DNA from 3 places in the Tolumonas lignilytica genome. Region 2 is predicted to be linked to each of the others. Evidence: riboswitches for the same ligand, from Rfam matches in the RefSeq annotation. Region 2 holds a riboswitch; each other region holds the start of a gene.
The links. A riboswitch is a leader RNA that binds a small molecule or an ion and turns the genes downstream of it on or off. The one in region 2 is predicted to bind thiamine pyrophosphate.

Region 1 (8,345 bases), 1.1 Mb from region 2:
ATAAATGGCAACCTCCAGTGTGGTGGCCTGCGGCCCGCCGCCCAAGGCCATGACGATGGTGAAACTGGTAAAACAGAGCATAAAGATCAGGCTCGCCAACCCCGGCAACAATCGGCGCATGGCAGGCCATTCCAACAAATGAAAACGGCTCCATTCTGTCATGTTGAGTTGTGCTGCCTGCCGCCAGTAATTGTGAGGGATCTGCTCCAGCGACTGTACCAGCCAGCGTGTCGCCAACGGCATATTAAAAAAGACGTGGGCCAGCAGAATGCCGGAGAGGCCAAACAAATAATCGGGCAATGTCAGCCCAGCCCATGACGCCAGTTGCCTCAGCCAGCCTTGTGCACCATGTACTGCGACCAGCCCGAACAAGGCTATGATGACCGGTAATACCTGCGATAAGCCGAAAAGATGTAAGAGCAATGTCTTGCCGGGGAATTGACGATGAAACAACGCACGCGCCAGCGGTATCGCCAGACATAAACTCAGCAGTGTGGAGAGTGTGGCCTGTTTCAGACTGAACCAGACCACATGCAGCAGATAACTGTCTTGCCAGAGCTGAACGGAGGTCGTTTCCGGCTGGGCCAGCAAAGCCGTCAACGGGCCCAGTGTGACCGATAAAATCAGTGCGGCCACCAACGAGCCAGAACACCACCAGAAACGCCGCCGCATCAGTGACTGACAGCCTGTAACCACTCTTTGATCCAGCGTTTACGTTCGCCCAGTTTCTGCGGGTCGATCTGTAACGTTTTCGCTGGCGTTTCGTGTTGGTTAAAGCCATCAGGCAGTGGAATGTTTGTCACGGGATACATCCAGTTACCTTCCGGAATTAATTTCTGAAAACGATCTGTCAGCAGGAACTGCATAAACTGCTGCGCCAATTGCGGTTGTTGGGCATTTTTCAATTGTGCTGCTACTTCAACCTGACGCAGATGACCTTCGCTGAACATGGCCGCGTGATATTGCTGTTTGTTTTCCGCCAGACGATGATAGGCCGGCGAGGTTGTGTAAGAGAGCACCAGATCGGCTTGTCCTTTCAAAAACATGCCATAGGCTTCACTCCAGCCTTTGGTGACGGTCAGCGTTTTTTTCGCCAGTTGCTCCCAGGCCGCGGGAGCCTGATCGCCATAAACCTCTTTCACCCACATCAGCAATCCTTGTCCGGGGGTACTGGTCCGAGGATCTTCATAAATGATTTTCAGATCGTTGCGAGAGACCAGCTCCTTCAGGCTTTGCGGAGGGTGTTGCAGCTTATTCCCGTCATAGACAAACGCGAAATAGCCGTAATCAAACGGCAAAAAGGTCTCATCGTGCCAGCCACCGGGTAGGCTCAAACTTTTCAGATCCGCATGGTGAGCGGTAAATAATTGACTGTTCCGCGCATCAGCCAGCATACCTTCATCCATTCCCAGCGCCACATCGGCTTTAGTATGAGCGCCTTCCAGCTTCAGACGATTCAGGATCGCCACGCCATCTTCCAGTGCCACCCATTTCAGTTCGCACTGACATTCAGCTTCAAAGGCCTGTTTGACTTTCGGGCCCGGCCCCCAGTCACTGGCAAAGGAATCATAGGTGTAAACCGTCAATACCGGTTTGGATTCGGCGGCCTGAACGAGTGTCGAGCCGGTTAGTAAGACGGCGGTCAGAAGCCATGACCCAAAATGACGCATGCTATACTCCATTTATATCTGTGTAGGTAGCGGTTGTGCAGGCGTCAATTTCTGAGCATGGCCGAAGGATGAATGCGCCACTCTCAAATCCCTACGCCAGTATGAACTGGATCAGGTTCACCGGGTATGATCTCAGCGGACGCCCGCACCCCGTTTGAGAAACATTGTTATTTTAGTAACGAAATGGCCGTAAAACCAGTGACGTAATAATGGAGTGATGCTAGGTTTTTACTATACCTGATTAAATATATCGAAGTTGAAAACGTTTTCTAACCCCTATTCAAGGAGATAACTATGCTGACAACCACCCGCGAACGACGCACTTTCATGCGTATGGTGATCAATGCGCCTGTTACTCTGATTCGCGGTTCTGAACATATTCTCGCTACTTGCCGGGATCTCAGCGCCAACGGCATGGCCATTGAGGTGGAGACCGATACTCAGTTTACGCTGGAGGAAATCCTGAGTGTGAGTTTATCGACGAACAGCAATGCATTACCGCCTTTTGTTGCCGATGCCAAAATAGTGAGGTTGGAAACGATCGATGAGATAGTTCAATTAGGGGTCGAATTTGTCACTGTCGGGTGAAAACGCTCATATTGATACTCATGGCTGCGAAGATACAGACGACTTTTTTCTCCCAATACACCGGGTGCCAATTCGGCCGGGCCGGTAACCTCCAGGGGCAGAAAGGGCTGCCCTTCAATAGCAACTGTCTCTTCATTTCCGCTATAAGCAGGAAGCGCAACGGCCAATAAAGCGTGATCCGGAATATACACAATCGCTTGTGGCAAGTCGGGATAAAGCGCTGCCAGTAAGGCCATCATCAGGGCGCTTTTACTATCACAGTCGCCACGATTTTGTGCCAGCACCTGCTCCGGCATCAGAAACGTCACGCCTCGCAAACCATCACTGGATTGCAGGGGGTCATAAGGAATCGATTGCACAAAATCTAACAGACCGGCTGTCACCAGCGATTTTTCATCGTTCGGATAGCGCTTTTTCTGTTCTTCTGTGGCAGACGCGACGATGACTCGTTGTAGCGTCTGTGCGATTTCCTGTAATTCAGGGCTGCTGTCGGCCGCGATCCGGACATGATCAGGTCGGATTAAATGACTGTCGTTACCGCCATGCCGTTTATAGTAGTGCTGATCCAGATAGGCATTGAAGAGCGTGGATTGTTGCTGTGCCAGCCAGCTTTTGATCTGCGGGAGCAGCTTTTCGTCGCTGGTTTGATAATCAACCCGGCCACCGTCGGCCGTCTGACGAAAACGGAAGCTGACATCCGGATACTGTTCCCGGGCATCACGCACCAATTGCTGAAATACAAACGCATCTGCCTGCGCAGAGCGCCATGCACTCCAGGGTGGTAAGGCGGTCTCTGCAGGTAACGTGAGCGTAAAGGCCTGAGTCGATGCATTATCGTATTTCCAGACATAATGCAGTTGCAGGCCTTCGCGCGAGAAGGCTTGTTGTTGCGCACTGGCTGTGCCGTTAAGCAACGCCAGTGCTAAACACAGCGGGATCAGGCGAATTGCCATTGTCCGTTTGCTTGCCATAACAGGGTCTTCTCATGGAACGGTTGCAATGTGCTGCGATGACCGACACTGACGATGATGGTGTGCGGCAGCTCTTTACGCAGCAATTGATAGAGCTCGGCTTCACTCTGTTCATCCAGCGCCGAAGAGGCTTCATCTAAGAATAGAACATTGGGTTCAACCAGCAGTATGCGGGCAAAGGCGACGCGCTGCTGTTCACCGAGACTGAGGATTTGTCCCCACATTTCCACATTGTCCAGTTGGGCGGTCAGTTTTTCCAGGCCGACGAGCTGCAACACTCTGGCCGCTTCGGTATTGCTGACTTCGGCCAATGGATAGCTCAACGCCTGACGCAGGCTGCCCAGCGGCAGGTAAGGTTTTTGTGACAGGAACAGCGACTGGCTATTTTCAGGATAGTTCACTTTGCCGCTGGCAAACGGCCATAACCCTGCCAGGGTACGCAGCAATGTTGATTTGCCACAGCCTGACGGGCCTTGAATCAATAATGAATCGCCCGCTGTCAGTTGCCAGTTGGCATTTTCCATCAGACAGGTGCCATCTGGTTGAGTGATGCCAACCTGCTGCAGTTGCAATGCATGACCCGTTTTCTCGGGTTGCAGGCGAGGCAGATTTTCAGCCTGCTGCAAGCCCTGTTCAAAAGTAGCAAGACGGTCGACGACCGATTTCCAGCGGGCCAAATCGGTATAGTTGTCGATCAGCAATGACATGGAACCTTGCACAATGCCAAATGCAGACAACGTCTGCATCAAATCGCCCAGGGTGATTTGCTTGGCAAAATAGAGTGGAGCGCCTAACACCACAGGGAAAATCACTGCGGTCTGATTAAAGCCCAGGGTAAAAAAGCCCAGTACTTTTTGACGTTTCATCAGAGCATAGAAATTATCGACCACCTGCAGGAAGCGGTTACGCAGATATCCACCTTCTTCCTGAGATCCCTGATACAGGGCGATGGCTTCGGCATTTTCGCGCATACGAACCAGAGAAAAACGGAAATCTGCTTCGTAACGCTGCTGGTTAAAATTGAGTTTGACCAACGGGCGACCAATCCAGAAAGTCAGTATCGTGCCAAAGACGGAATAGGCTAGGGCGGCCCAGACCATATACCCCTGCGACAAATGGAACGAGGTATTGCCGATAGAGAGAGTGGAGGGCTTTGATAATGTCCACAACACGCTCAAAAAAGTAAACAGTGTGGCAATCTGTGACAGAAAGCCGATCGACAGCGATAGTGTTGAGCCGACAAATTCGTTGATATCTTCTGCAATACGTTGATCGGGGTTATCCGTCTGACGGTCGGTCAGTTGCAACCGGTAAAAGTTATTGTTGGCCAGCCAGTGCGAGATCCGATGTTGCGTCAGCCAGCGGCGCCAGATGATTTGTAACATCTGATTGAAGTAAGTGCGATGAACACCCACCAACACCCAAATGGCCGCCAGCCAGCAAAAGGTCAATAACAGACTTTTAAATTGAGGAAAATCATACCCCTGAATGGAGTTATAAAACTGGTTATGCCAGCTATTCAGGACTTTCTGTAAATAAACGGAACCTGCGGAGAGTGCCAGCACAACCAATAAAAGTAATAGGCCTTTGGTTTTGCCTTCTTTCGATGCCCAGAATGGTTTTAACAGCATCAAGAAGTTGCGCCACAGGTGTTTCACCGGTGGAGTCGGTGTCATGAGTTTACTCCCGTTACGACATCATATTGCGGCTCATGTTGCCAGAGTGGAGCCGGAAAGCAATCAGATGTGAATGCAAATGCCTGGCAACTGAGCGGCGACAACCCTGAATTCCGGTGATTTTTATGCTATTGATAACGGGAGAAAACAGCACCCTGTGCCCGATTTGAGCCAACGGTATGCATTCAACCGCGGAGAATCTATGTCGAAAAAACAGTCAGCCCGCTGCTACTGGGCCAGTGAAAATGCGGTCACCCTGCAGGCGCCCGCGCCGGTTTCATTCGCTCATCAGCAAAAGATCTGGGCATTGGGGGCATCTTATCAACAGATGCCGGGGATCACTGAAATTGTGCCGGGCATGAATAATCTGACACTGCAGTTTGATGCAACCCAACAGGATGGCACCGCCTTGATGGCGAGTTTGTTGCGCGGATGGGAGCAGATCGATGCGTTGTCGCACACCGCACGGCACATCGAACTTCCGGTGAACTATGGCGGTGAGGCTGGGCCGGATCTGGCAGAGATTGCACAGCAGACCGGGTTGAGTCAGCGAGAGGTGGTGCGTCTTCACAGCGAAGCGGAATACACGGTATTTTTTCTCGGTTTCCAGCCGGGCTTTGCCTATCTGGGCGGAATGTCAAAAAGGCTGACGACACCAAGACGGGCTTCGCCGCGGCAGGTGGTACCAGCAGGTTCAGTCGCGATTGGTGATGAGTATACGGGCGTCTATCCGCAAGCTTCACCGGGCGGCTGGCAAATTATCGGACACACCGAGGCTGTGTTATTTGACCCACATCGCGATGCACCTTCGTTATGGCTGCCGGGCGATCGAGTGCGGTTTGTGATCAACGGAGCCTGCTATGATTGAAATTTTACAGGCCGGGCCACTGGTCTCAGTACAGGATCTGGGGCGTCATGGCTTGCGGCATCAGGGGGTGAGTCAGGCGGGGGCGTTAGACGGCTTATCTTTGCTAATTGCCAACCGGTTACTGGCAAATGATGACCATGCGGCGGGGCTGGAAATGTTTTACGGCCTTACGCAAATCAGATTTCATAAAGACACCTGGTTTGCACTGGCAGGGTGTGAATGTTTTGCCACGCTGAATCAGAAGCCCGTGCTGTTAGGTTGGGCAAGAAAAGCCAAAGTTGGCGACATACTGACCCTGAATTCACCGCGTAACGGCCTATGTGCTTATCTGGCTGTCGCCGGGGGCATTGATGTCCCGTCGCTGATGGGCGCGCGGGCCACAGATGTACAAGCCGGGTTTGGTGGTTATGCTGGCCGGAAATTGCAGAATGGCGATCAACTGCTGCTCGGGAAAAAAGCGCACCGCAAACTGATGGCCCGAGGCGTGTTATTGCCCCCCTTGAATCAGGCAATCCGCGTACTGGCCGGTGCGGAGTGTCATGAATTTACGGACGAGGCACAGCAGGCCTTTTTTAATCACGGCTGGCGGGTATCGAGCGACAGTAATCGGATGGGCTTTCGGCTGGAAGGGGAAACACTCAGCCGTACAGTACAAAGCGAGTTGTTGTCACAGGGTGTTTTCCCCGGCGTGATCCAGGTGCCGCATAATGGCCAGCCCATTATGCTTGCTGCGGAAGCACAAGCGACGGGAGGATATCCGCGCATTGCCACCATCATTCAGGCGGATTTGTGGAAATTAGGGCAACTCAGACCGGGCGTCGATGTGCACTTCAAACTTGTCTCACGAGCTGAAGCCGCCTCTGCGCTGTCGGTTCAGCAACGTTATTTGGCGCGAATTTCACTTGGCCTGAATAAGGAATAAAACGAATGGCGCAGATCGATTTGAATTGTGACATGGGCGAGAGCTTTGGCGTCTATTCATTAGGTGCTGATTTGCAACTCATGCCGCTGGTCAGCTCCGTCAATATTGCCTGTGGCTTTCATGCCGGAGATCCCTCCGTAATGCGAAAAACACTGGAAGCGGCGGTGGTGCATGGCGTTGCGATTGGAGCACATCCGGGATTGCCGGATTTGGCGGGGTTTGGCCGTCGTAATATGCTGGTTTCCCCGCAGGAAGTGTATGACCTGATGGTGTATCAGTTGGGGGCATTGCAGGGGTTTGCGACCGTATCCGGTGTTGCACTGCATCATGTCAAACCCCACGGTGCATTGTATAACATGGCGGCAAAAGATCCGGCGCTGGCGCGGGCCATCGCCTGTGCTGTACGGGATGTGGATGCCTCATTACTGCTGTATGGTTTGGCGGGCAGTGCATTGGTGGCCGAAGGCAAAGCGGCGGGGTTACGGGTAGCCAGTGAAGTGTTTGCCGATCGCTCCTATCAGAGTGATGGTTCGCTGACGCCACGTTCACAACCCAATGCGTTGCTACAATCGGATGAGGAAGCCGTGCAACAGGTAGTGAGCATGGTGATAGAACAGCGGGTAAAAACTGCAACCGGAGCGTGGATTGACGTGGCAGCCGACACGATCTGTATCCATGGTGATGGTACTCATGCCGTGAGCTTTGCAAGCAAAGTACGCGAAGCGTTGTTACAGGCGGGTGTGGAAATTAGGGCTGGTTAGATTTCGCGCGCAAAGAAAAAGGGAATCAGCAGATTCCCTTTTTTATCTCGTGATGAGTCAGAAAAGAATTACAACCAGGCCGGTTGTTTCGCTTCATACGCATCAATGGCATCGGCGTGCTGCAGCGTCAGGCCGATGTTGTCCAGACCGTTCATGATGCAGTAACGACGGAAGTCATCGATTTCAAACTTGAAGCAGTAATCCGCCGCACGTACTTCTTTGGCTTCCAGATCAACCGTGATGGTCTGGCCTTCGTTGGCTTCGACCAGCTTGAACAGCGCATCGACTTCGTCTTCTTTCAGACGCACCACCAGCAGACCGTTGTTCAGCGAGTTGCCGTAGAAGATATCCGCAAAACTCGGTGCGATCACGGCTTTCAAACCGAAATCAGCCAGCGCCCATGGCGCATGTTCACGGCTGGAGCCGTTACCGAAGTTCTCCCGTGCCAACAGGATGGAAGCACCCTTGTAGCGAGGAAAGTTCAGTACGAAATCCGGATTTGGCTGTGTACCGGCATCATCCAGAAAACGCCAGTCGTGAAACAGATTCTGACCAAAACCGAGTTTGGAAACGCGTTGCAAAAACTGTTTCGGAATGATTTGGTCGGTATCGACATTGGCGCTGTCTAACGGAGCGGCCAGACCAGTGTGTTGTTTAAACTCTTGCATGGCGGTTCTCCTTACAATTCACGAACATCAACGAAGTGACCGGCAATCGCGGCCGCAGCTGCCATCGCAGGGCTGACGAGGTGAGTGCGACCACCACGACCCTGACGGCCTTCGAAGTTACGGTTGCTGGTGGCGGCACAACGCTCGCCCGGTTCCAGACGGTCGTTGTTCATCGCCAGACACATAGAGCAACCTGGCAGACGCCATTCAAAACCGGCTTC
Region 2 (8,345 bases):
TCACCGACACCAGCAATGTCATCACGTTGGATAACACCGGTGTCACGGATTTAGCCGGTAATGCCGGTAGCGGCAGCACCGATTCCAACAATTATGCGATTGATACCGTTCGCCCAACCGCCTCGGTGGTGGTCGCTGACACCGCACTCAAAATCGGCGACACCTCGCTGGTGACCATTACTTTCAGTGAGGCCGTCACCGGCTTTACCAACGCCGACCTGACCGTGGCTAATGGCACCTTGAGTGCCGTGTCCTCCAGCGACGGTGGCACCACCTGGACCGCTACGCTGACACCAACCGCCAGCATCACCGATACCTCTAATGTCATTACGTTGGATAACACCGGCGTGGCGGATACGGCGGGTAACGCAGGTGCAGGCAGCACTGATTCCAACAATTATGCGATTGATACGGCACGGCCGACGGCCTCCATTGTCGTTGCCGATACCGCACTGAAAGTCGGCGACACTTCGCTGGTGACCATTACTTTCAGTGAGGCCGTTACCGGCTTTACTAACGCCGACCTGACCGTCGCCAATGGCACCCTGAGTGCAGTCAGCAGTTCTGACGGTGGCACCACCTGGACCGCGACACTGACGCCGACCGCCAGCATCACCGATACCACCAATGTCATCACGCTGGATAACACCGGTGTCACGGATTTAGCCGGTAATGCCGGTAGCGGCAGCACCGATTCCAACAACTACGCCATTGATACTGCACGACCAACCGCCTCGGTGGTGGTCGCTGACACCGCACTGAAAGTCGGCGATACCTCACAGGTGACCATTACCTTCAGTGAGGCCGTTACCGGCTTTACCAACGCCGACTTGACCGTAGCTAATGGCACCCTGAGTGCAGTCAGTAGTTCTGACGGTGGCACCACCTGGACCGCGACACTGACGCCGACCGCCAACATCACCGACACCACCAATGTCATCACGTTGGATAACACCGGTGTCACAGATTTAGCCGGTAATGCCGGTAGCGGCAGCACCGATTCCAACAACTACGCCATTGATACGGTACGGCCAACCGCTTCGATTGTGGTCGCCGATTCAGCCCTGAAAATAGGCGACACCTCCCTAGTCACCATCACCTTCAGCGAAGCCGTGACCGGCTTCACCAATGCCGACCTGACCGTGGCTAATGGCACCCTGAGTGCAGTCAGCAGTTCTGACGGTGGCACCACCTGGACTGCCACGCTGACGCCGACCGCCAGCATCACCGACACCACCAATGTCATCACATTGGATAACACCGGTGTGGCGGATACGGCCGGTAACGCAGGTGCAGGCAGCACCGATTCCAACAACTACGCCATTGATACCGTACGCCCAACCGCCTCCATTGTCGTTGCCGATCCCGCACTCAAAATCGGCGACACTTCCCTAGTCACCATCACCTTCAGTGAGGCCGTTACCGGCTTTACTAACGCCGACCTGACCGTCGCCAATGGTACGCTGAGTGCGGTTTCTTCCAGCGACGGCGGTACCACCTGGACCGCGACACTGACGCCGACAGTTAATATTGTCGATTCGACCAACATGATTACGTTAGATAATACTGGCGTAACTGATCTGGCCGGTAATGCTGGAAACGGAACTACCGATTCTAATAATTACGACATTAATTCTGTTCCACCCGGTGGAGATCCTCAATTTAAAGTCACCGATGGAGCTGCGGGTTCAAGCGTGACAACAAGCAGCGCCAATACACAAAACCAAATAGCAGTAATCAGTGCCTCAAGCACAGAAAATGGAACATCTGGTTCGCCAACCACCATTTTCACCACCACGTCACTCGGTGAAACCACCCCGACGACTGCAACGATCTTCAGTAACGCCACGCAAGGTGGTAGTGCGACGGCACCAACAACTATTACCTCTGTATTTTCTGATCACGGTATCGGCGGACAGGAGCTCGGTGCCCTACACAGTGGCAATCCATCCAATGGCCCGGCACTTGGTGGCTCATCAACACTGGCCGGCCTGTTTGGCGGTATTCCATTACCAGGCAACACACCGCTAACGATTTTTTCTGGTAGTAGTTGGAATCCAGTCCTTGGTGCAGGAACTGGAAGCAACTCCTTAACAACACCAACATCGGTATTTGGTGCGCCGGTCTTTGCCACACAATTAAGTGAATTAGATCTGTATGAACATCAGCAACTGGCCGCCATCGAAGCAGCATTACTCAACTTGAAACAACAACCCGTTTAGAACTACAGACGGCAAAAAATGACCAAAATAGAACAGGGATAAGGAATTAAAATATGCAGAGAAGCGCTAAATTTTTCAGTATCAGCTTGATTGCATTATTCATCAGTGGTTGTGCAGTCTCCACTAAGCCGATTGACCGAATGCAAAGTGAACAACGCTCTTATGCTGATTTAGGGTCGATGTTTAGTAATCAGGAGCCGGTAACCGCCCCGATAACCTTATATGATGCAACTGCCAGAGCGTTAAAATACAATCTGGAAGCCCGCCTGAAAGTCATGGAAGAAGCGCTGGCGCAGAAACAGGTGGATTTATCTCACTTTGATCTGTTACCCAAACTGGCCGCCGAAGCCGGTTATGTCGATCGCAGTAATACCAGTGCATCCAGCAGCGAAAGTGTGCTCAGCGGCACCCAGTCACTTGAACCATCCACTTCGCAGGATCGCAATCGCCGGGTTGCTGACCTGAACATGGTTTGGAATGTGCTGGATTTTGGTGTCAGCTATGTCACCGCTCAGCAACAGTCTGATCAACGCTGGATTGCCGAAGAGCGTCGCCGCAAAGTTATTCATACCATCGTTCAGGACGTTCGCTCTGCATACTGGCGAGCCGTCGCCGCAGAGCGTTTACTCAGCCGGATTGATAAACTGATTGATCGGGTCAATATGGCCAGAGAAGCCAGTCAGCGGATGACGACACAACAAGTTGGCGACCCGATTGAAGCGCTAAGTTATCAACGCGCCTTGATTGATGCCACCCGGCAATTAGAAGAACAACGGAAAGCGCTGTCATTGGCAAAAACCGAACTGGCAACCTTGATGAACCTGCCGTTAGGGACCGATTACACATTAGCATTACCTGATGAAAATGCACTGCCAGAGCCCGCTCTGACAATGGATCTTAGCAAACTGGAAAAAGCCGCGTTAATCAGCCGTCCTGAATTGCGGGAGCAGGACTACCAAGTTCGGATCAGTGCTGCCGAAACCCGCAAAGCCATGCTACGTATGCTGCCAGGGCTAGAATTCTCAGCCGGTGGACACTATGACAGCAATTCCTATCTGGTGAATCAAAGCTGGGCCGATGCCGGTGTAAAAGTCACCTGGAATCTATTCAACCTGTTTTCGGGACCCACGGCGGAAAAAGTAGCCAAAGCTGGCGAATCGGTGGCGGAGGCGCGTCGTCAGGCGATGTCGATGGCCATCATGGCGCAGCTTTATGTCGCCAACGCGAACTTCAATGAAGCCCTGCGCCAGTATCATACTGGCGAAGAATTGCAAAAATTGGATGATAAAATCGTCGGCCAGCTACGCAATCGCTACAAAACCGGCGGTATTGGTGAGTTACAGCTGATCCAAGGAGAACTCAACGCCGTCAATACCTCATTGCGTAATGATTTGGCTTACGCAGAGCTACGTAATGCTTACGGCCAGATTTTTGCCACAGTGGGGCTTGATCCGTTACCCAAACTCCAATCTTCCGACAACCTGACGACCATCAGCAAGGCGTTGGAACAATCTGAGCAGAATTGGGAGCATGGCGATATCAGCGCCTTACAACCACAATAAATTTATCATCCTCTGGAACAACCGATGTTTATCCTGCCATTTTGAGCGATGAACATCGGTTTGATTGACAGTAACGCCTCCTCGCCGCCAGAATGCATATGAATGTGACCGGGGTGCCGCCATGCGGCTGAGAGATACCCGCACCACCTGATCTGGATCATGCCAGCGTAGGGAGTTCACGACGGCGCTGCCGTCCTCCTTCTGCTGCGCATTTTGTCTGCCATATTGAAGGAGGACTTATGCCGCAAGCGCTACCTGCAACAACGGTTGCCACTCATCTTGAACATTTCCGCCGCACCGCACCTTTAACTCATGTGATTACCAACGATGTGGTGACGGGCTTTACCGCGAATGTATTGCTGGCATTGGGTGCTGCCCCTGCCATGATCACGGCACCGGAAGAAGCCGGTCGTTTTGCCGCGATCGCTTCTGCATTGTCCGTCAATGTCGGAACGCTGACGTCTACACAAGCGGCCACGATCCGTATTGCTGTTGATGCGGCCAATCAGTCAGGAACACCTTGGGTCTTAGATCCTGTTGCCGTGGGCGTTTTACCTTACCGCACCGACCTGTGCCGTGAATTATTACAAAAACAACCCGCCGCCATTCGGGGAAATGCCTCTGAAATCATGGCGCTGGCCGGTTTATCGGCATCCGGTAAAGGGGTCGACAGTGCCAACCAGAGTGAGCAGGCGATTGATGCCGCCATAACACTGGCCAAAACCAGCGGAGCCATTGTTGCGGTAACCGGTGAAATTGATTACATCACCGATGGTGAAAACACAGTCAGTGTGAAAGCGGGTGACCCCATGATGACGCGCGTCACCGGCACCGGCTGTGCCCTTTCCAGCGTGGTTGCCGCTTTTGTCGCGGCCGCGGAACCGGAACGCCGCTTAGAAGCCGTGGCCAGTGCGTGCGCCGTCATGGCGATTGCAGGACAGCGCGCGGCTGCGAAAGCGAAAGGCCCGGGCAGTTTTGTTCCTCTATTTTTGGATAACCTCTATCTGTTGGATGCCGAGACCATCGCTGAGGCGCTGGCATGAAATTCGACCTTTCCCTTTATCTGGTGCTCGACCCGGTCATGTGCGGCGGATTTGATGCGGCCATCCGCCTGACCCAACAGGTGCTTGATGCGGGAGTAACCACTCTCCAATTACGCGCCCCACAATGGAAAAAGCGGGATTGGCTGCATCTCTCCTACCGGATCATGCCGCTGTGCTGTGATGCTAACGTGGCGTATTTGATCAATGACCATATCGATATCGCTCTGGCCTGCGATGCCGACGGGGTACACCTTGGCCAGGGCGATTTGCCGCTGGCCGTCGCACGTCAATTGCTGGGGCCGGATAAGATTCTTGGATTATCGATTTCTCAATTGCAGCATCTGCAGGGCGAGGATTGTCTGCTGGCCGATTATCTCGGTGTCGGCCCCGTGTTCCCGACCGGCACCAAACAGGATGCCGACCCTGCCATTGGTTTGGCGCAATTCCGTGACTGGCGAAAACAGGTGGAACAACCGGTCGTGGCCATTGGCGGGATCGGTCTGCCGGAGACCGCTGATATCATCCGGGCAGGTGCGGATGGTATTGCCGTGGTTTCCGCCATTTGTGCCGCAAGCGATCCGGCTGCCGCCAGCCGGACATTAGGACAACGCATTCAAGAGGCCCGAGCATGATCCCACACGCCCTAACAATTGCCGGCTCGGACAGTGGTGGCGGTGCCGGGATCCAGGCCGATCTGAAAACCTTTTCGGCGCTGGGGGCCTACGGCATGAGCGTCATTACCGCCCTCACCGCCCAGAATACGCAGGGTGTGCAGGCTGTTCATGCAATACCGACTGAATTTATTGCGGCACAGTGCCAGGCAGTGTTCAGTGATATCCGGGTCGACTCTGTCAAAATCGGTATGCTGGCCGATAGTGCTATTATCGACGTGGTGGCCGATGCCATCCAGCAATGGCAACCGCCCTGTGTGGTATTGGACACGGTAATGATCGCAAAAGGCGGTCATCGTCTGCTCGCCGATGCCGCCATTGATGCCTTGCGTCAGCGCTTGTTACCGCTTGCCAGCATTGTAACGCCCAACTTGCCGGAAGCCGCGGCTCTCTTGGGTTGTGACGAGGCCACCAGCGAGAGCGCCATGGTGGCGCAAGGACAGGCGTTATTGAAGTTGGGGTGTCAGGCTGTGCTGATGAAAGGTGGCCATCTGGCTGACCAGCTTCAGAGCCCTGACTGGTTGCTCACGGCGGATGCGATCCTGCCGTTTCCTGCACCTCGAATTCCGACCCGGAATACGCATGGCACCGGTTGTACGCTCTCCGCCGCCCTTGCCGCACTCTATCCCCGTTATCAGAACTGGCCGGAAACCCTCAGCCATGCCAAGCAGTGGCTCTCCGGAGCCTTATCACATGCCGATGATTTAGCGGTTGGTCACGGGATCGGTCCGGTACACCATTTTTATCAATGGTGGTAAGAAGACATTTGGCAGAATGGGGCTTCCCCGTTCTGCCATTTATTCCTGCTGCTGATGCGCCACCAGCCAGTGCTGTAACGCCTCTTCTGCCATTGGCACGGCAAACATGAACCCTTGCATCTGGCGATAGCCAATCTGTTTCAAGCGCTCGAATTCAACCTGATTCTCGACCCCTTCTGCGATCAGTGACATGTTCATGCTGGAGGCCATGTCGAATACGACCCGCGGCAACGACATATCGCCTTCACTCATCATCACGATGAAAGAGCGATCTAATTTCACAGTATCAAACGGCAGATCGCGCAAGCGGGCCAGCGAAGAGTAGCCAGTGCCAAAATCATCCAAATGCAGGCTGACACCCGCCGTGACAAACTGACGCATGGTTTGCCCGACCTGTTCCGGATATAACAACATCGCACTCTCGGTCAGTTCAATGGCCAATGCCGAACATGGCAAACCATGTGCGCTCACTTGCTCAAGCAGCGACGACGCGAGCTGGCGATCGGAAAATTGCATGGGCGAAATATTCACCTGCAGTTTCAGATTAGGCACATTCTGGCGGAATTTCGTTAATGCCTTGAGTCCTTTATCCAATAATTGGGCTGACAATTGCTGAATCAGGCCCAGATCTTCGGCTAACCGAATAAAATCTGCCGGCTGAACAAAGTGATCTTCCCACTGCCAACGTGCCAGCATTTCCACCGCCAGCACTTGCCCCGTCTGCGTATCCAGTACTGGCTGAAAATAGGGTTCAATCTCTTCTTTCTGTATCGCCTGCCGCAATGCCTGTTCCAGTTGCATTTGCTCAGAGGCGACCCCGCTCATGCCTTTTTCGTACAGAGAAATACAAGACTTGCCTTGGCGCTTGGCTTCATACATTGCCAGATCAGCTTGCCGCATCAGCTCCATGCCGTCTGATTCACCATCCCATTGTGCAATGCCGATCGATGCCGACACATTCAACAAATGTGGCCCAAAATGAATGGCTTCCACCAACTGTTGTCGCAGGCGCTCGGCCATGCGGGCCGCCTGTTCCACATTGGTGTTAGGCATCAGCACCGTAAATTCGTCGCCGCCCATACGAAAGAGCTGGTCCTGACGGCGCATCACCTGACGCATACGCAAGGCAACTTCGCGCAACAGCAAATCACCGGCCGCATGACCCAGACTGTCATTGATCAGTTTAAAACCATCAAGATCCATCAGCAGCATACTCATGTCGGCTTGCGGCTGACTCGCCTGAATCATCAGTTCAATTTCTTGCTCCAGCCCCCGGCGGTTACCTAACGCCGTTAATGCATCGGTCACACTCAGTGTCTGCAAATTCTGCTGTGCCGTCTGCACTTCATCCATCAGGCCATTAAAGGTCCGGGCCAGTAAATCCAGCTCATTATCGCCCTCGACCGGCCAGTAGACCCGTTCACCTTGTGAGCGACGCCAAGCCAAATCGGCAAAGGTCTCAATGCGATTGATTACCAGCTTGTTTAATAAATATTGCAGGGTCCAGGAGGCCACGCACAACACCAGCAACAGGCCCAGCGCAAACGCCCCCATCACGATATAACGGGGTTGCCAGTCAATCTCTTTGCTGACTTGTAGCCAGATAGTCGGCACCATCCAGCCCGCCAGTCGGGTTTGGGCTGTTTGCGTGCTGTGAAAAAAGCCCGATGCGACTTTGGTTGTCGGCATGGTCGCTGAGAGTGCTAACTGGATTTTAGCTAGTTGCTGCAGCCGTTTCAGATCGTCATCATCCATATAACGGCCAAACACCATCCAGCCACGCTGCGGTTTCGCCTGTGCCGAATCAAAAATGCCAGAAACGGCAAGAAACAGGGCTCGTCCCTCATGAATAGTGATGTAGGTGTGAGGTTTACCATCACCTGCCGCGTGCCACTCCGGTAATTGAGAGAGTAAAGACAGCAACGAGGGGGAATTAATCGCCGGGGTGGCTTGTGTATTCGGATTGTGGGGATCTAACGCCGACGAGAAAAAGAAATGTTGTGGCTGCGTCATGATGGCGACGAAATCAATCTGCATGACATTCAATGATTGCTGCGTAAAGTTGTCACTTTCAAATTTACGTTGCGGC
Region 3 (8,345 bases), 1.5 Mb from region 2:
TAACCGAAGTGGGGGCTGCCTATTGGTATGAGACGACTAAACGGCATTTCACGTTAAATGTTACGCCACTGTCCATCGCTGAGCGGTTTGCACAGGAGGTGATGCGAGTTGGTTGCAGTTGGATTTTCACCTCCGCGACCTTGACGGTCGGTGAAGAATTTAATTATTTTTCTGAGCGGATGGGCGTTACAGACGCCGATACCTGCCTGCTGGACAGCCCGTTCGATTATGAGCATCAATCACTGTTGTGTGTGCCGCGAAATCTGCCCGATACCTCGGTATATCAACGAGCCACTCAGCTGGCAGAACGCTTGCTGCCGGTCATAGAAAATGTACCGGGAGGCTGTTTTTTCCTTTGTACCAGTTATCACAGTGTTAATCAGATAGCACAGGTATTACGCGATAAATTAGATCGAACAGTTCTGGTGCAGGGAGATGACAACAAACAGCGCATTCTGGCTGATTTTGTCGCTGACGGACATGCCGTGCTGGTGGCAACTTCTTCATTCTGGGAGGGGGTTGATGTGCGAGGAGCGGCATTGTCTTGTGTCATCATCGATAAGCTGCCCTTTACCTCGCCCGACGAGCCGCTACTGAAAGCCCGTATGGAGGATTGCCGTATGCAGGGCGGCGATCCATTCCAGCAGTTGCAATTGCCGGAAGCGGTCATTGTATTAAAACAGGGGGTCGGTCGATTGATCCGTGATTATCAGGATCGTGGTATTCTGATCCTCTGTGACCCTCGTTTGGTCAATAAACCTTATGGTGCCGCATTTCTGAAAAGCTTGCCGCCGATCCCGCGGTGTCGGGATTTGGCCCGTTTAGCAGAATTTTGGACCCCGCCGGTTTTAGAGCCGGAAGCCTTATTACAAGAAGAGACGATTACTGATGAAAATTCTGGCGATTGATACAGCCACAGAAGCTTGTTCTGCAGCCTTATTATGGAACGGTGCTGTATTAACCCGCGAACAAGTTGCCCCACAGGCTCATACCCGACTCATTTTGCCGATGGTCAATGAATTATTGGTACAGGCTGGAGCCTCATTGAATGAACTGGATGCGATTGCCTTTGGCCGGGGGCCTGGCTCCTTCACCGGCGTGCGGATTGGTATTGGTGCCGCGCAAGGCTTGGCATATGGCGCAGATGTCCCCCTTATCGGTATTTCCACTTTACAGATGCTGGCGCAGGGAATGTACCGTCGTCTGCACACCGAAAATGTCGTTGCCGCCATTGATGCTCGGATGAATGAAATCTACCTTGGCGCTTTTATGATGCAAGACGGTCGGATGCAACCCCTGCTTGATGAAGCGGTGATTTTGCCGGAACAAGCACCGGAATGGCTGAATCCGGTGGCAACAAAAATAGCGGGTGGCTCTGCAGTGGGAACCGGGTTCACCAGCTATACTGAATTAGCAGCAAAATTGGGATTGATCCCGACTGAAAATCAGGTCGAATTGAATCTGCCCTGGGCTCAGGACATGCTGCCACAAGCCGTTGCCGCCTTTGAAGCAGGTGAGTATTGTGATCCGTCTCTGGCTACACCTGTATATTTACGTGATAAGGTGACTTGGAAAAAATTGCCAGGTCGTGAATAATTAGTAAACAGGAATAACAAAGTCCGTTTTCTATGAATATTGCTGCTGCCAATCTTTCGATCACTGGATTAAACCGACCGGATAGCATTATCTATCCGGGGAAAGATCGTGCCAGCGAGGAAACGACAGAGCAATCCGGCAAAACGACTTCCGATACAGTGTTGTTTGCCGATGGTGCCGAAGAGGCTGCCGAAAAACTCACCTATGATCAACCCAGCCCGAAACAAAGTCGGGCTATCTATGCTTACAAGGATATCGCCTTTCAGGATCGCCGTGCTCAGATTGAGCAGATGGTTCGTGTCGATATGTATGCCTGATTTTCTTTCTATCTGAGACTGACACATGAAATGGATTGCATGCTTTGTGGTCATGTTTTTGACCGCTTGTGCCAATAATAATACCGGTTATTATGCAGACGATTCAGTCTTGATCCGCCAGCAATTTACGCAAATGGCGCAGCCCAATAACCCGCAAGGCTGGTTGGTCAAATGGAGTGGGGTGATCGCTGCAACCCGTAATCTGGCCTCAGGCACCGAAGTTGAAATCGTCTATCTGCCGCTCGGTTATAATGGGGTGCCGCAGCAATCAGAACAATCTCCCGGACGTTTCATCGCGGTATTTCCTCAGCTATTAGACCCTGTGTTGTATGCGAAAGGCCGTAGCATCACTGTTTCTGGTAAAACGGGTGAATCGCGAGAAGGCAAAATTGGGGATATGCCATACCGTTTTGCGGTGATCAATGCCACTGAACACAAACTTTGGCCAATCGTGAAAGAAGTCGAGGTTCGGTACGAATCCCCGCTATTTGATGACGGTTTTTATTTCCAGCATCGGGTGTTTGTTCCCCGCTAAATCAATCATTCTTCGGTGGCAATAATCATCAATTGTTATCTGATTGTTGCCATTCTTGATTCCTCGTTTCATACTAGCAGCCACTTGTCGGAGTGCCCTTTGGGCTGAGACCGTTGATTCGGGATCCGTTGAACCTGATCAGGCTAAAACCTGCGAAGGGAACAAGAGTTGCGCTCAGGAATAATTCCTCGTCAGATCTAAACGATCTTTTGCCGCAAAACTCCTCTCAACGCCACTTCCGGCAAGCCATCCGAAATCTATTTAAGGTGAGCTTGCTATGTCGAAAAATCTAACTGCACGTGAACGTCGTGATTCCGCAAAAGAATATTTATCTACGCTGGCGGCACAGACGTTTCCGAATTCAGACCGCGAATATCTGGAAGGCCCACGCCCTGATATCCGTGTGCCGATGCGTCGAATTCATCTGTCACCCTCTTTAGTAGGTGGTACAAAGCAAGCTCCAATTTATGAAGAAAATGCACCGGTGTTGGTGTATGACACCTCCGGAGCTTATGGCGATCCTGAGCAGTTGGTCGATGTTACGGTAGGTTTGAAACCCATCCGTCAGAACTGGATCTTGGAACGTAATGATACCGAAGAGGTATTGGAGCCTACTTCGGCATTTACCCGCGCACAGGCAGAACAACTGCAGTTAGTTCCGCAAATGAAAGTGAAGGCCCAGATCCGCAAAGCCAAAGCTGGCCAGTGTGTCAGTCAGCTGCATTATGCGCGTAAAGGCATCATCACACCGGAAATGGAATATATTGCGGTACGTGAAAACCAGCGTCGTTTGCAAGAGGGTGAAAAAGGGATCACGGCGGAATTTGTCCGTCAGGAAGTCGCAGAAGGACGCGCCATTATTCCGTCTAATATCAATCACCCGGAAAGTGAGCCGATGATCATTGGCCGTAACTTCCTTGTTAAAATCAACTCCAATATCGGTAACTCGTCTATCAGTTCCAGTATTGAAGAAGAAGTGGAAAAACTGATCTGGTCTACTCGTTGGGGGGCAGATACAGTGATGGATCTCTCTACTGGTCGTCATATCCATGCGACACGTGAGTGGATCCTGCGTAACAGCCCGGTGCCTATCGGCACGGTTCCGATGTATCAGGCATTGGAAAAAGTGAACGGTATTGCAGAAGATCTGAGCTGGGAAGTGATGCGTGATACGCTGATCGAACAGGCTGAACAGGGCGTCGATTATTTCACCATCCATGCGGGTCTGTTGTTGCGTTATGTTCCGCTGACGGCCAAACGTGTCACCGGGATTGTTTCCCGTGGCGGTTCTATCATTGCCAAATGGTGTCTGGCGCATCATCAGGAAAACTTCCTCTACACGCATTTCCGCGAAATTTGTGAGATCTGCGCACAATATGACGTGGCACTGTCATTAGGGGATGGCTTGCGTCCAGGTTCAATTGCTGATGCTAATGACGAAGCACAATTTTCTGAATTGAGAACCTTGGGTGAATTGACGCAAGTTGCGTGGGAATATGATGTTCAGGTCATGATTGAAGGGCCGGGCCATGTGCCGATGCATCTGATTAAAGAAAACATGGATGAGCAGCTCAAGCATTGTCACGGCGCCCCGTTCTATACCTTAGGCCCGCTAACCACCGATATCGCACCGGGCTATGACCATTTCACCTCTGGTATCGGCGCGGCCATGATCGGCTGGTTTGGATGTGCGATGCTTTGCTATGTGACTCCGAAAGAGCATCTCGGGTTACCCAATAAAGAAGATGTAAAGCAGGGCTTGATGGCGTACAAGATCGCAGCGCATGCCGCTGATCTGGCGAAGGGACATCCGGGTGCGCAGATCCGTGACAATGCCATGTCGAAAGCACGTTTTGAATTCCGCTGGGAAGATCAGTTCAATCTGGCGTTAGACCCGGATACCGCCCGTGCGTATCACGACGAAGATCTGCCGCAGGAATCGGGCAAAGTTGCGCATTTCTGTTCGATGTGTGGTCCTAAATTCTGTTCCATGAAGATCAGTCAGGAAGTACGTCAGCTCGATAGCGAAGGAGCCTTCGATGATGTCAAACAAGGCATGGAACAACAAGCTGCCACGTTCCGTGAACTGGGCGGCGAACTCTATCTGGCCAAAGAGGTAGAGTGATGGAAGGCGTAGCCGCTTTTGCGAAGACCGATCACCGATTAGGGCTTTATCCGGTGGTGGATTCGGTGGAGTGGATTGCCCGCTTGCTGGAGTGGGGCGTCACTACGCTGCAACTGCGGATCAAAGATCCGCAGGCTGCTGATCTGGAACAGCAGATCATGCAGGCCATTGAACTGGGGCGCCGTTATCAGGCCCGCCTGTTTATCAATGATTACTGGCAACTGGCTATCAAGCATCGAGCCTATGGTGTGCATCTCGGGCAGGAAGATATTCAGACGGCTGATCTAGATGCATTACGTAGCGCTGGTCTGCGATTGGGTATTTCCACGCATGACTCCGTTGAACTGGCAGATGCATTGGCCTTACAGCCCTCTTACGTAGCCCTAGGGCACATCTTCCCGACACAAACTAAAGAGATGCCATCTCAGCCTCAAGGCTTGATTAATCTGGCAGCAGCGGTTGCACAGTCTGGTCCAATCCCGACGGTAGCAATTGGCGGTATTTCAGAAGAGCGCATCGCCGATGTACTGGCGACCGGTGTCGGTAGTGTGGCGCTGGTCAGCGCCATTACCAAGGCGGCAGATCCCGAGCAGGCAACCAAACGGCTGCTTCAGCATGTGGAAGGTGTTAGCAGCAGAGGCGCCTCCGATGCCTGAACTGCTGACCGATGAAGAGTTCCTGCGCTATGGACGACAGATCCTGCTGCCGGAAATCGGCGAAGCAGGGCAGGCCAGACTGAAAAAAAGCAAAGTATTGATCGTTGGGTTAGGCGGGCTGGGTTCACCGGCTTCGCTCTATCTGGCGGCTGCGGGTGTCGGGCAACTCTGGTTGGCCGATGGTGATAAGGTGGATAGCAGCAACCTGCAACGACAAGTGCTCTACCGTACGGCGGATCGCCATCAGAGCAAGACCAAGGCAGCCGCGACCCATCTGAAGGCGTTGAATCCGGCAGTTCAGTGTCATGTTCTGCCGGCTGTGGATGAATCATTGCTCGCCAGTATTGTGCCGCAGGTCGATGCCGTATTGGACTGCTCGGATAACATGCTAACCCGCCAGCGTGTCAATGCAGCCTGTGTGGCGGCCTGTAAGCCCTTGATCACGGCAGCCGCTACCGGCTGGGATGGTCAATTGCTGCTCTGCGAGCCGGAACAGCATTCTGTCTGTTATCACTGCCTGTTTCCGTCATCAACGGAACCGGGCCTGAATTGCAGTACCGCTGGCATCGTTGGCCCGATAGTCGGGATGTTGGGGGCGGCACAGGCGTTATTGACTCTGCAGCTACTCTGCAATTTACCTCGGCCAACCGGTGTGTTGCAGCGTTTTGATGGTCGAACACTACAATGGCAACGGTTACAAACCCAACCTGATCCTGCCTGTTCCGTCTGCCAATCACTCTCCTCAACATCATTTTCCGAATCGGAGTTCCCGACATGCAAATCCGCTTAAATGGCGAGCTGGTACAGCTTGAGGCGTCCTGCAGTCTTGAAGCGTTACTGGCTGCACAAGATCAATTGAAGGCCGGTGTGGCAGTGGCGTTGAACCAACAGGTTATCCCTTGCAGCCAGTGGGCCACTATTTTTCTTTCAGATCATGACGACGTGGATCTCTTCCGCGCCATTGCCGGAGGTTAATCATGACTCAACCCCTTAAAATTGCCGATAAAATCTTTAATTCCCGTCTGCTGACCGGAACGGGTAAGTTTGCTTCTGCGCAGATCATGCAGCAGGCGCTGACCGCCAGCGCAACTGAGATTGTCACCATGGCGCTGAAGCGAGTTCGCCTCGATGAGCCGGATGTCCAGATCCTGGAACCACTGCGGGAAATGGGCGTTCAATTACTTCCAAATACCTCTGGGGCTCGCAATGCCAAAGAGGCAATTTTTGCAGCACAACTGGCTCGCGAAGCGCTGGGAACGAATTGGCTGAAACTCGAAATTCATCCCGATCCGCGTTATCTGATGCCTGATCCGATAGAAACGTTTAAAGCGGCCGAAGAGTTGTGCAAGCAAGGATTCGTCGTGTTGCCGTATTGCGGTGCCGACCCATTACTCTGTAAACGACTGGAGGAAGTGGGATGTGCGGCGGTAATGCCTCTGGGCGCTGCGATTGGTTCCAACCAAGGGCTATCCACCAAAGCAATGTTGGAAATCATCATCGATCAGGCCAATGTACCGGTCATTGTCGATGCCGGTATCGGCGCACCATCCCATGCTGCCGCAGCGCTGGAAATGGGGGCCGATGCAGTACTGGTGAATACTGCGATTGCAGTGGCCGGTGATCCAGTCGCGATGGCTCAGGCATTTAAAATGGCGGTAACCGCCGGACGCATGGCGTACGAAAGCGGCTTGGGTGCCGTCAATCAGCAGGCGATTGCCTCCAGTCCTCTTGCCGCTTTTCTGGAGACACTGGCATGAGTTTTTACGACGAATGGGAAAAACTCGACTGGGAAACGCAACAACAGTGGATTTTGCAGCAATCTGATGCAGATGTAGAACGGGCACTGGCGCGTTGTTCTCGCCCAGGTAAACGTGAGTTGGCCGACTTTGTGGCGCTCATTTCACCGGCGGCTGAAAAATATCTGCTGCCAATGACCGAGCTATCGCAGAAACTGACCCGTCAGCGGTTCGGTAATACCATCAACATGTATCTACCACTTTATCTGGCCAATCTGTGCGCCAATGATTGCACATATTGTGGCTTCTCCATGAGCAACAAGATCAAACGTAAAGTGCTGTCGTTGGAAGAAATTGACCAAGAGTGTCAGGTTATTCGCCAGATGGGCTTTAAATCGTTGTTGTTGGTGACAGGAGAGCATGAACGTAAATCCGGCATGGATTATTTTCGGGAAGTGTTTCCGGTCATCAAACCTTATGTTTCTTATCTGATGATGGAAGTGCAGCCGCTTTCTACAGAGGAGTATCGTGAACTGGTCAGCATCGGGTTGGATGGGGTCATGGTGTATCAGGAAACCTACCACGAGCCGACCTATGATGAGCATCATTTACGTGGGAAGAAAAAAGACTTCCGCTGGCGGCTGGAAACCCCGGATCGCTTGGGGGAGGCGGGGGTGGACAAAATCGGTCTGGGCGCTTTGCTGGGATTAGGCGATTGGCGTACTGACAGTTTGATGGTCGCGCGGCATTTACAATATCTGCGCAAGACGTACTGGCAGAGTCGTTATTCGATCTCGTTTCCACGTTTGCGGCCTTGTACGGGCGGTTTTCAGCCTGAATATCCGATGAGTGATCGCCAGTTACTGCAACTTATCAGTGCCTATCGTCTGTTTGACCCCGAGGTCGAACTTTCTCTTTCCACCAGAGAACGGCCTGAGTTCCGGGATTTCCTGATGAAAACGGGTATTACCACCATGAGTGCCGGATCTAAGACCCAGCCGGGTGGTTATGTTGACGGCAAGCCGGAACTGGAACAATTTGCTGTCAGTGATGAACGAAGTGCTGAACAGGTGGCTTCAGTGATTCAACACCAAGGCATGGAGGTTATCTGGCAGGAGTCCAGTCCTCAACGTTGGACTAATTTGCAGAATTAGTCGTTCCAATTGACTGCAATATGCGAAAAATAGTGAAAAATCATTTGCATTTTGCAGTCCATTGCACCGTAAAAAAGCAAAACTGATTTCGATTTATAAAAATTCCATTATATATCATGGTGATATAATTATTTTATGATTCTGTGTAAAGTTGGCATCAAATCTGTATCTCTCTAAGAGCCAGAACCTATTCGCCAGCTGTGATCGGCTTAGACTATTTTGGAGT

Region 1: another riboswitch for thiamine pyrophosphate. It lies ahead of thiB (thiamine ABC transporter substrate binding subunit); the one in region 2 lies ahead of thiM (hydroxyethylthiazole kinase).
Region 3: another riboswitch for thiamine pyrophosphate. It lies ahead of thiC (phosphomethylpyrimidine synthase ThiC); the one in region 2 lies ahead of thiM (hydroxyethylthiazole kinase).

What each region holds. Positions count from the first base shown of each region.
Region 1 is NZ_AZUK01000001.1:2,541,233-2,549,577, forward strand. Features, by position in the region: gene thiP (thiamine/thiamine pyrophosphate ABC transporter permease) at 1-672, opposite strand, end outside; gene thiB (thiamine ABC transporter substrate binding subunit) at 672-1,670, opposite strand; TPP riboswitch at 1,742-1,833, opposite strand; gene H027_RS0111800 (PilZ domain-containing protein) at 1,965-2,258, shown strand; gene H027_RS0111805 (hypothetical protein) at 2,225-3,229, opposite strand; gene H027_RS0111810 (ABC transporter ATP-binding protein/permease) at 3,196-4,905, opposite strand; gene pxpB (5-oxoprolinase subunit PxpB) at 5,108-5,773, shown strand; gene H027_RS0111820 (5-oxoprolinase subunit C family protein) at 5,766-6,695, shown strand; gene H027_RS0111825 (LamB/YcsF family protein) at 6,701-7,456, shown strand; gene leuD (3-isopropylmalate dehydratase small subunit) at 7,525-8,124, opposite strand; gene leuC (3-isopropylmalate dehydratase large subunit) at 8,136-8,345, opposite strand, start outside.
Region 2 is NZ_AZUK01000001.1:1,473,185-1,481,529, forward strand. Features, by position in the region: gene H027_RS17565 (Ig-like domain-containing protein) at 1-2,222, shown strand, start outside; gene H027_RS0106900 (TolC family protein) at 2,276-3,784, shown strand; TPP riboswitch at 3,884-3,976, shown strand; gene thiM (hydroxyethylthiazole kinase) at 4,024-4,827, shown strand; gene thiE (thiamine phosphate synthase) at 4,824-5,459, shown strand; gene thiD (bifunctional hydroxymethylpyrimidine kinase/phosphomethylpyrimidine kinase) at 5,456-6,256, shown strand; gene H027_RS18295 (bifunctional diguanylate cyclase/phosphodiesterase) at 6,296-8,345, opposite strand, start outside.
Region 3 is NZ_AZUK01000001.1:2,940,378-2,948,722, forward strand. Features, by position in the region: gene H027_RS0113700 (DNA repair helicase YoaA) at 1-908, shown strand, start outside; gene tsaB (tRNA (adenosine(37)-N6)-threonylcarbamoyltransferase complex dimerization subunit type 1 TsaB) at 889-1,596, shown strand; gene H027_RS0113710 (hypothetical protein) at 1,629-1,913, shown strand; gene H027_RS17910 (Slp family lipoprotein) at 1,939-2,448, shown strand; TPP riboswitch at 2,527-2,626, shown strand; gene thiC (phosphomethylpyrimidine synthase ThiC) at 2,726-4,573, shown strand; partial or broken gene thiE (thiamine phosphate synthase) at 4,591-5,229, shown strand; gene H027_RS0113730 (HesA/MoeB/ThiF family protein) at 5,222-6,019, shown strand; gene thiS (sulfur carrier protein ThiS) at 6,004-6,204, shown strand; gene H027_RS0113740 (thiazole synthase) at 6,207-6,986, shown strand; gene thiH (2-iminoacetate synthase ThiH) at 6,983-8,119, shown strand.